DNA from 3 places in the Streptomyces sp. NPDC057682 genome. Region 3 is predicted to be linked to each of the others. Evidence: riboswitches for the same ligand, from Rfam matches in the RefSeq annotation. Region 3 holds a riboswitch; each other region holds the start of a gene.
The links. Region 3 has a riboswitch for cobalamin ahead of ACFVDM_RS08530 (ribonucleoside-diphosphate reductase subunit alpha). Riboswitches for the same ligand answer to the same signal wherever they lie in the genome.
Positions count from the first base shown of each region.

Region 1: another riboswitch for cobalamin. It lies ahead of ACFVDM_RS33525 (cobalamin biosynthesis protein); the one in region 3 lies ahead of ACFVDM_RS08530 (ribonucleoside-diphosphate reductase subunit alpha).
Region 2: another riboswitch for cobalamin. It lies ahead of ACFVDM_RS06785 (ABC transporter substrate-binding protein); the one in region 3 lies ahead of ACFVDM_RS08530 (ribonucleoside-diphosphate reductase subunit alpha).

Region 1 covers NZ_JBHVIN010000023.1:60,557-63,820, reverse strand. Annotated here, with positions in the region: gene ACFVDM_RS33530 (cobyric acid synthase) at 1-647, opposite strand, end outside; gene ACFVDM_RS33525 (cobalamin biosynthesis protein) at 644-1,642, opposite strand; cobalamin riboswitch at 1,774-1,900, opposite strand; gene ACFVDM_RS33520 (hypothetical protein) at 2,057-2,290, opposite strand; gene ACFVDM_RS33515 (anion permease) at 2,301-3,264, opposite strand, start outside.
Region 2 covers NZ_JBHVIN010000003.1:348,356-351,619, forward strand. Annotated here, with positions in the region: gene ACFVDM_RS06780 (FecCD family ABC transporter permease) at 1-815, opposite strand, end outside; gene ACFVDM_RS06785 (ABC transporter substrate-binding protein) at 812-1,879, opposite strand; cobalamin riboswitch at 1,913-2,099, opposite strand; gene ACFVDM_RS06790 (acyl-CoA dehydrogenase) at 2,263-3,264, opposite strand, start outside.
Region 3 covers NZ_JBHVIN010000004.1:217,410-220,673, forward strand. Annotated here, with positions in the region: gene ACFVDM_RS08530 (ribonucleoside-diphosphate reductase subunit alpha) at 1-1,427, opposite strand, end outside; cobalamin riboswitch at 1,568-1,698, opposite strand; gene ACFVDM_RS08535 (GNAT family N-acetyltransferase) at 1,746-2,258, opposite strand; gene mctP (monocarboxylate uptake permease MctP) at 2,371-3,264, opposite strand, start outside.

The DNA of each region.
Region 1 (3,264 bases), on a different contig from region 3:
AGCTCCCGCAGCATGTCGAGCCCCGGCTCCAGCAGCGAGACGTCGCCGCGGAACTTGTTCACCAGATACCCGGCGATCAGCTCCTGGTCCTCGGGCGAGAGCAGCGCCGTCGTCCCGAAGAACGAGGCGAAGACCCCGCCCCGGTCGATGTCGCCGACGACCACCACCGGGAAACGGGCCGCCCGCGCGATGCCCATGTTCACGATGTCGGTGCGGCGCAGATTGATCTCGGCCGGGCTGCCGGCGCCCTCGCAGATCACCGCGTCGTACGTGCTCCGCAGCTGCTCCAGGCAGTCCGTGACGGTGGACAGCAGGGACTCCTGCCGGCCTCCGTGGTAGCCGCGGGCGCTCATCTCGCCGACCGGGCGTCCCATCAGCACCACCTGGCTGGAGCGGTCGCCGCCGGGCTTGAGGAGCACCGGGTTCATCAGGGCGGTCGGCTCGACGCGGGCGGCCTGCGCCTGCATGGCCTGGGCCCGCCCGATCTCGGCGCACTCACGGGTCACGAAGGAGTTCAGCGACATGTTCTGCGCCTTGAAGGGCGCCACCTTCACGCCCCGGCGCACCAGCCAGCGGCAGATGCCCGCCGTGACGACGCTCTTGCCCGCGTCCGATGTGGTCCCGGCGACCAGCAGTCCGCCGCTCATGTCCGGTTCCTTCCGGCCGTGGGGGAGGGGGAGGTACGGCCCCGGGCCAGTCGCCGGGCGACGAGCCCGCTGCCCAGCCGGGCCGCGACGCCGACGCCGAGCGCCAGCGTGCCGACCCGGCGCGAGAGCCGCACCGCGCGTGCGATGTCGGCGGTCTCCACCGCCCGGCCCGCCGCGCCGTTGAGCACGGGACGGTGCTCGACCCGGCCGCCGTAGGCGAGCGTGCCGCCGAGCCGTACGCCGAGCGCCCCCGCGAACGCGGCCTCCACCGGGCCCGCGTTGGGACTCGGATGCCGGGAGGCGTCCGCCCGCCAGGCCCGGACCGCCGCACGCGGCGCCCCTCCGGCGGCGGTGGCGAGCAGGGCCGTCAGCCGGGCGCCGGGCCAGCCGGCCACGTCGTCGAGACGGGCGGAGGCCCAGCCGTAGCGCCGGTAGCGGGGCGAGGTGTGGCCCACCATGGCGTCCAGCGTGTTGACGGCCCGGAAACCGACGAGCCCGGGGACTCCGCCCAGCGCCCCCCACACCAGGGCGCCGACGACGGCGTCCGAGGTGTTCTCGGCGACGGACTCCACCACCGCGCGGGCGATCTGCGGACCGTCCAGGGACTGCGGGTCGCGGCCGCACAGATGCGGCAGCCGCTCCCGGGCCCCCTCGATGTCCCCGGCGGCCAGCGCGCCGCCGATGGCCCGCGCCTCGCGGCCCAGGGAGGTGCCCCCGACGACGGACCAGGTGGCGGCCGCCGTCAGGGCGACGGAGGCGGCGGGGTGGTGGCGCAGGGCGCGGGAGGCCAGTGCGGCGGCCCCGGCGGCGCCGCCGGCGCAGACCAGGGTGTGCAGTGCGCCCCACCCCCGGTGGTCGCGCCACAGCAGGCGTTCGACGTCCGCCGCGGCCCGCCCGAAGGCGGCCACCGGATGGCCCCTGCGGGGGTCACCGAGCAGCAGATCGCCGATCATCCCGGCCGTGGCGCCGTACGCGAAGACGCGATCGGCACGCACGGGTCAGCCGGCCGTGGCGCCTCGGCGGGCCCCGGTACGGGGAAGCGGCGGGGAAGGGGTCGCGACGGGGCCGGGCATGGCGATATGTCCTCACTCAGGGTCCGCGCCCTGGTTCGACGAGACGGCGACCAGAGTCTCCTGGCTCCCGGATCCGCGGTCTCCCGGCCTTCCGGTCCTGGTGGACCGTGACTTCCGAGAGGGGAGACCGCTCCCCGGTGACAGTGGCGGGACCGCGCCGGATTCGCACCGGCTTCCTCTGCTGTCGCCGTAATGGCTCCGGCAGTCCACCACGCTCCGCGAACACCCGTCAACTTGCCGTTGACCTGCGGGGGCGCGGTGTGGGCGGACACACACCGGGCCGGACACCCGTGAAGGGTGCCCGGCCCGGTGGGGGTCGGAGAGGGCGTACGGCCCTCAGGCGACGATCAGATAGATCCCGTACGCGACCGCCGCCGCGCACAGTCCGAAGCAGACGTACCCGCCGGCGCGGGCCAGCAGGACCGAACCGCCCGCCGCGCCGCCCCGCGCGGCCGGTTCCGGCTGCTTGGAGAGGCCGACGATGCCGAGGGTGAACAGGCCCACGAGAGCGACGGTGGTGACGAGGGAGACGCCGAAGACGGTGCCGAGTGCTGCCCAGTCGATGTGCATGTGTCTGTCCTTACACCGTGGCGGGTCGGGCCGGGTCGGCGGCGACGGGCGCGGCCGGGGACGGGAGGGTCGCCGACAGGTCGGGCTGGGCGGCGAGCGTGGGCGGCGGGCTGACGGCCGCGATGGCGGTGGTCACGACTCCGGCCGGTTCGGCGTCCGGCGCGGACTGCGCGCCGGACGGGGCGACATCGTCGTGGCCGACGGGCTTGCGGCGCGAGAGCGCCCAGATCGCGCCGGAGCCGGCGACCAGCAGCGCCGCCACGACGACGACGCCCCAGGTGCCCTGCTTGGTGACGAACTCGGCGCCCGCGCCGACCAGACCGGCGGCCGGCAGGGTCAGGCCCCAGGCGACGAACATCCGGGTGGCGGTGGACCAGCGGACCACGCCCCCCTGACGGCCGAGGCCCGCGCCCATCACGGCGCCGGAGCAGGACTGGGTGGTGGAGAGGGAGAAGCCGAGGTGCGAGGAGGCCAGGATGACGGTGGCCGCGCTGGTCTGGGCGGCGAAGCCCTGCGGCGGCTTGAGCTCCGTCAGCCCGCTGCCCATGGTGCGGATGATGCGCCAGCCGCCGAGGTAGGTGCCCATCGCGATGGCGAGACCGGCGCTCACGATCACCCAGACCGGCGGGTTGGAGCCGGGGGAGAGGACACCGCCGGTGACCAGGGCGAGGGTGATGATGCCCATGGTCTTCTGCGCGTCGTTGGTGCCGTGGGCGAGGGAGACCAGGCCGGCCGAGGCGATCTGGCCCGCCCGGTAGCCCTTGGCGGTGGCCTTCTCCTGGGCCTCGCCCTGGATCCGCCCGCCGATCCGGTACGTCAGCCGGGTGGCCAGGAGCGCGGCGACACCGGCGACGATCGGGGCGGCGACCGCGGGGAGCAGCACCTTGGTGACGACGGTGCCGCCGTCGACGGAGGACCAGCCCGCGGACATCACCGCGGCGCCGATGAGGCCGCCGAACAGGGCGTGGGAGGAA
Region 2 (3,264 bases), on a different contig from region 3:
AGCGCGGTCGCGCACAGCAGCACGATCCGGGTGCGTCCGACGCGGACGCCGAGGGCCGCCGCGGCGTCCTGGCCGAAGGCGAAGGCGTCGAGCGTACGGGCGTGGCCCAGACAGACCGCCAGGGTCGCGGCGAGGACCGCGGCGCACGTCCCGGTCTCGGTCCAGCCGACGCCCCCGAGCGAACCGAGCAGCCAGAAGAGCACGCCCCGGGTCTGCTCGGCGTCGGCTGCCGTCATCACGACGAAGGAGGTCAGCGCGGAGAAGAGCTGCATGGCGGCGACCCCGGACAGGACGACCCGGTCGGTGCTGCCACCGAGACTGTGGCTGAGCAGCATGACCAGGGCGAAGGAGCACAGGGCCCCGGCGAAGGCACCGGCCGACAGCGACACCGCTCCCCCGCCGGCCCCGAGGACGACGACGGCGACCGCTCCGGTGGAGGCCCCCGAGGAGACGCCGAGGACGAACGGGTCGGCGAGCGGATTGCGCAGCAGCGACTGCATGACCGTGCCGCAGACGGCGAGCCCCGCGCCGCACACCGCGGCGAGCAGCGTCCGGGGCATGCGCAGGTTCCAGATGATGCCGTCGCGGATCGGGGAGAGTTCCGGGGTGCCGAGGCCGAGGTGGGCTCCGACGGCGGACCAGACGTCGGCGACGGAGATCCGGGCGGGGCCGATCGTGACGGCGACGGCGACGGACAGGGCGAGCAGGAGCAGTCCGGCGGTCCAGCCCAGTCCGGCGCGCAGCGCCCGCCCCGCTCCGCGGACGGCCGGGCCGGCGGCCTCGCGCGCGGCCGCGGCCGGTGCGGTGCCGCTCATCCCGCGAGCCCGAAGGAGCGCAGCGCGGCCGCGACGCGTTCCACTCCCTCGACGGTGCGGATCGACGGGTTCATGGCCTGGCCGCTGAGCAGTACGTACCGCTTGTGGCGTACGGCGTCCATGGTCCGGGTGACGGGGTGGGACTCCAGGAAGGCGATCTTTCCGGCGGCGCTCTCGGCGGTCTGGGAGCGGCGGGTGAGGTCGCCGATGACCAGGACGGCCGGATCGCGGTCGGCGACGGTCTCCCAGTTGATCTGCGGCCATTCCTCGTGGGTGTCGTCGAAGACGTTCTTCGCGCCGAGTTCGCGGGTGATGATGCCGGGGGCCCCGCAGCAGCCGGCCAGGTACGGGGACGTGGAGTTGGCGAACCAGTACATCAGCGTGGTGCCGGAGGCGTCGACGGTCGCCGTGGCCTTCCGGATCCGTGCGCGGAGTGCGGCGATCAGTTTCTCGCCGCGTTCCGGGACGCCGAACACCCGGGCCAGTTCCCGTACTTCGGTGTAGACGCTGTCCATGCCGAGGGTGCCGGTACGCACCCCGTCGCCGTCCTTGCTGTTGTCCTTGGCGGTGCAGTCGGCGGGCGAGACGTAGGTGGGGACGCCCAGCTTCTCGAACTGTTCGCGCGGGGCGACGCCGCCCTTGGCCAGGGTGGAGGCGAAGGAGGCGCTGACGAAGTCGGGTTCCCGGTCCAGGACCTTCTCGGAGGAGGGCCGGTTGTCGGATATCCGGGGGACCGTGGCGTTGGCCTTCTCCAGGCCCTTCATCACCGGATCGGTCCAGGTGGCGGTCGCGGCCATCCGGTCGGCGAGGCCGAGCGCGAGCAGGATCTCGGCCGAGCCCTGGTCGACGGGGACGGCACGTTCGGGGGCGCGGTGCACGGTGACGGTGCGTCCGCAGTTGCCGAGGGTCACGGGGTAGCCGGCGGCGTCCCCGTTCCGGGCGGCGGGCGTGCGCCCTCCGGTGCCGCAGGCCGTCAGCAGGACGAGCGCGGCGGTGAGCAGGGCGGCGGTGCGGGCGTGGCCGGACAGGGGCGGCACGGAGTACCTCGTCGTCTCGGGGCCCATGCGCGGGGCCCGGGGTACGGACTCCGCGGCCCGGTCCGGACCGCGGGTGCCAGCAGGTCTTCGGACTCGGGTTCACGCGGACGGGGCGCCTTCCCGGGAAACCGTGGTCTCCCAGTGGCCGTGGCCCCGCCCGTCCCCCTCACCGCTGCGCGTCAGTTCCGGATTCGCACCGGATTCCCTGACTCCAGGCTGGAGTTCGACTGGCACCGGGCACGCTACCACGAGCTTCCGCGCAGCTCAGTGGCGGTGCGGGCCGGTGGCCGGGGAGCACGGCCCCCTGCCACCGGCCACCGCGCGGGCATCGGGACGCACCGGTCGCGGCAGGGCCCGCAGCTCACCGCCGGGGCGGTGGGCGGGATGCGCGACAAAGCGCCTCTGCCCGGTCACCCCTTGGGGCGAACCGATTCGCCACCGAAGCCGGGTGTCTCCTCGCGGAATGTCCCGGACAGGCCCGTCGGCGTCTCGGCGGACCGGGTGTTCCAGGAGGCCTCCGGGTCGTCGTAGGCGTCGGTGTACCGAGGACCCGCGATGGGCCAGTCCGCGAGGAGTTCGCCGGGCAGCGCGAAGGCCGCGGCCAGCTCCTGCAGATGGGGGGCCACGGCGGCGATCAGCTGCTCGACGGCGTCGGTCAGCCCTTCGACCTGGGCGGCGGTCAGCCGTCCGTCGGCGAGCAGGTCACCGCTGTTGCGGGCGATCCAGCGCAGGGCGAACAGCCGGGCCAGTTCGCCCAGCCGGTCGCGCGCCGGCCCCTCGGGCAGCTCCTCCAAGGCCTGCGCGTACGCCTCCGCCGCGTGGCGGTAGGCATGGGCCTCGACACCGCGCAGGGCGGGGCCGGACGCCGCGTTCCAGCGTTCCTTCGGGTCCTCGTGCGCCACCCGGGCCGTGCGGCCGGCCGCCCGTGCGAACCAGAGCTGTTCGATCCGCTCCAGCAGGGTGCCCAGGAAGCGGGGATCGGCGAGGTCGCCCGGCACCGGGAGGTCCGAGGGCTCCTGCCGGGCGCCCGTGACCGCGTCCATGAGGAGGCTCACGGCGGCGCGGGAGTGGATGGCCAGGTTGTCGCCCTCGGCGGTGATGGCGCCCTCGACCCCGGTGACCAGTTCGGTCATCCCGTTGTGCTCCAGCAGCCCCTGGGCGCCGCAGCGTTCACGGCTCTCGACGATCACGGAACGGGCCTGCCAGGTGATCCAGCCCTTGGCGACGTCGACCAGGCGCTCCGCCGCCGCGCGGTCGGCGGCGCCGGCCCGCTCCGCCCGCTCCCAGCGGTCGAGGGCGCGGCGGTGCAGCAGGCTCATCGCGAAGACGGTGGACATGGCCTCGGCGAGCGGGCCGTGGTGGCTGCGGTGGACCGAGACCGGGACGGGCGGGGCGCCGCGCCCGCCCGAGAC
Region 3 (3,264 bases):
CGCTCCCAGTCGATCGTGCCGCCCTCGACGAACGCGCCCAGGTTGACCGAGCCCAGGTTGCAGACGGCCGTCTCGCCGTCGTCGGTGACCTCCAGGATCTCGGTGCACAGGTTCGAGGAGTGCACCACGCGGCCCGGCTCCGCCGTCTGGTTCGCGGTCCGGTTGGAGGCGTCCTTGAACGTCATCCAGCCCTGACCGGTCTGGGCCAGCGTCCGCATCATCCTGCCGTACAGCTCACGGGCCGGCAGGGTCCTGCGCGCCAGGCCGCGGGCCTCAGCGTCCCGGTAGGCCGCGTCGAACTCCTCGCCCCACAGGTCCACCAGTTCCGGCACGTCCGAAGGCGAGAACAGCGACCAGGCGCCGTCCGCCTCCACCCGGCGCATGAACTCGTCCGGGATCCAGTGCGCCAGATTGAGGTTGTGCGTGCGCCGCTGGTCCTCGCCGGTGTTGTCGCGCAGCTCCAGGAACTCCTCGATGTCCGCGTGCCAGGTCTCCAGGTAGACCGCGGCCGCGCCCTTGCGCCGGCCGCCCTGGTTCACCGCCGCCACGGAGGCGTCGAGCGTCTTCAGGAACGGCACGATGCCGTTGGAGTGCCCGTTGGTGCCGCGGATCAGCGAACCCCGGGCGCGGATGCGGGAGTACGGCAGACCGATGCCGCCCGCGTGCTTGGAGAGCCGCGCCACCTGGTGGTAGCGGTCGTAGATCGAGTCCAGCTCGTCGAGCGGCGAGTCCAGCAGATAGCAGGACGACATCTGCGGGTGGCGGGTGCCGGAGTTGAAGAGCGTGGGGGAGGAGGGCAGATAGTCCAGCCGGCTCATCAGCCCGTACAGCGCGGCGACCTCGTACAGCGCGCGCGCCGATTCGTCCTCGGCCAGTCCGGCGGCGACCCGCAGCATGAAGTGCTGGGGCGTCTCGACGACCTGGCGGGTGTGCGGGTGGCGCAGCAGATAGCGGCTGTGCAGGGTGCGCAGCCCGAAGTAGCCGAAGCGGTCGTCGGCGCCCTCGGCGAGCGCCCCCTCCACCAGCGCGTCCAGGGCGTCGGCGTGCCGGGCCACGAACGCGGCGGTGCGGTCCGCGATCAGTCCCTCGCGGTGGCCCACGGCGACCGAGGCGGAGAACGAGGTGGCGCCCTGCCCGGCCGCCTCCCGGGCGATGGCCAGGGTCAGCAGACGGGCGGCGAGCCGGGAGTAGGCGGGGTCCTCGGAGATGAGCCCCGCGGCGGCCTCGGTGGCCAGCGACCGCAGTTCGGCCTCGTCCGCGCGGGCGCTGCGGCCGCGCAGCGCGGCGGCGGCGACCCGTCCGGGGTCGGTGTCGGGCAGATCCGCGGTGAGCGCGGTCAGGGTCCGCAGCAGCGCGGCCCCCGGTCCGTCGTCCGTGGTTTCCGTTGACTCGGCCGCTGAGACCGGATCGGCTGGCGCGATGGTCACCTGGTGCTCTCCCTCGCTCGGCTCGGGGCCGTCGGGTGCGCGGGGGCAGCCGGGCGGAGCGGGGCCCGGACAGGGCGGCACTCCGTGCGGCGTCCACCGGCCCATCCACGAGGCCCGGACGTCTGGGCGCCCGGTTCGGTCGAGCCGGGCGCGCTGTCGGCAGGTCCTCGGACTGGAGGTGCGCGAAAGCACACCGAACACACCGTTGCGGGACAGTTCCGGATTCGCACCGGATTCCCCTGCGGCGACAGCGAGCATGAGCATACATGTGGGGGCCGCCGGATGAGGCAGCCCCCACATGTTGTGTCGTACGCGAACTCAGACGGAGGAGCGCAGCTCCAGCCGGTAGGTCAGCAGCTTCAGATCGTCGATCGGAGCCCAGTCCCGCTCGGGGGTGCGTACGAAGCCGAGGCGTTCGTAGATCCGGTGCGCGCCGCGCATGGTCGACTGGGTCGACAGGACCAGTCCCGTGACGCCTTCGGTGGCCCGTGCGCGGGCGACGCAGGCCCGTACGAGTGCCTCGCCCGCACCGGCCCCGCGCGCCTGCCGGGCGACCGCCAGCATCCGGAACTCCGCCTCGTCCGGCCGCGCGATGTCCGCCCAGGGGTTGCCGGGCGGCGCGTACGTGACCCCGCCCAGCACCCGCCCTCCGGCGTCCGCGGCCACCAGCACCTCGGCCTCGGCGGCCCGCCGGGCCACGTCGCGCAGCTTCAGCAGATACGGATCGCCGGTGCCGAAGTCCAGCAGATCGTCACCGAGATAGGCCTCGGCGGTGATCTCGCCGAGAAGGGCGTGCTCCGAGGGCTCGATCGGCCGGATCGTCATGTCCATGAGCGGAGTGTGCCCCACACCCCGGCCCGGTCCGCAACCGGGTTTCCGCGCCGCGCGCGAACGGGCCGCCGCGCCCCCGGCCCACGGGGGTGCGACGGCCCGTGACCTGGTGTCAGTGGCCGCCCGGCGCACCGGCGGTGGCCGGCGGGAGCACCTCGGTCACCCCCGGGTCGCCCGCGTCCGCGGTGTAGTCCTCCGGGGAGGTCTCGTCGACGCCGGCGGGGGCCTTCAGGGCGTTCAGCACGAACGTGAGGACCACCACGACGACGACGTTGAGCACGAAGGCGGTGAGACCGATGTAGCCGATCTCGCCGAGGCCCGGGATCTCCTTGGAGGAGCCGCCGAAGTGCTTCTGCGTCGGGCTCGCCACCCCGTACGCGGCGGCGGTGCCGTAGATCATGCCGACCGCCCAGCCGGCCAGCAGCGCCCAGCGGTGGAACCAGCGGGTGAAGAGCCCGCCGACCAGGGCCGGCATGGTCTGGAGGATCCAGATCCCGCCCAGCAGCTGGAAGTTGATCGCGACCGTCTTGTCCATGGTGAGGACGAAGGCGAGGGCGCCGACCTTCACCAGCAGCGACACCAGCTTGGAGACCTTGGTCTCCTGCTCGGGCGTCGCGTCGGGCTTCAGGAAGTCCTTGTAGATGTTGCGGGTGAACAGGTTGGCCGCCGCGATGGACATGATCGCGGCGGGCACCAGCGCGCCGATGCCGATGGCGGCGAAGGCCACGCCCGCGAACCAGTCCGGGAACATGTTCTCGAACAGCTGCGGGATCGCCAGCTGGCCGTTGTCCACCTTGACCCCGGCGGCGATCGCCATGAACCCGAGCAGGGCGAGCAGGCCCAGCATCAGCGAGTACAGCGGCAGGATCGTGGTGTTGCGGCGGATCACGTCACGGCTGCGGCTGGAGAGCGTCGCCGTGATCGAGTGCGGGTACATGAACAGCGCCAGCGCGGAGCCGAGTGCCAGCGTGGCGTATCCCCAGTGCCCGGCCTCGCCCGGGGCCAG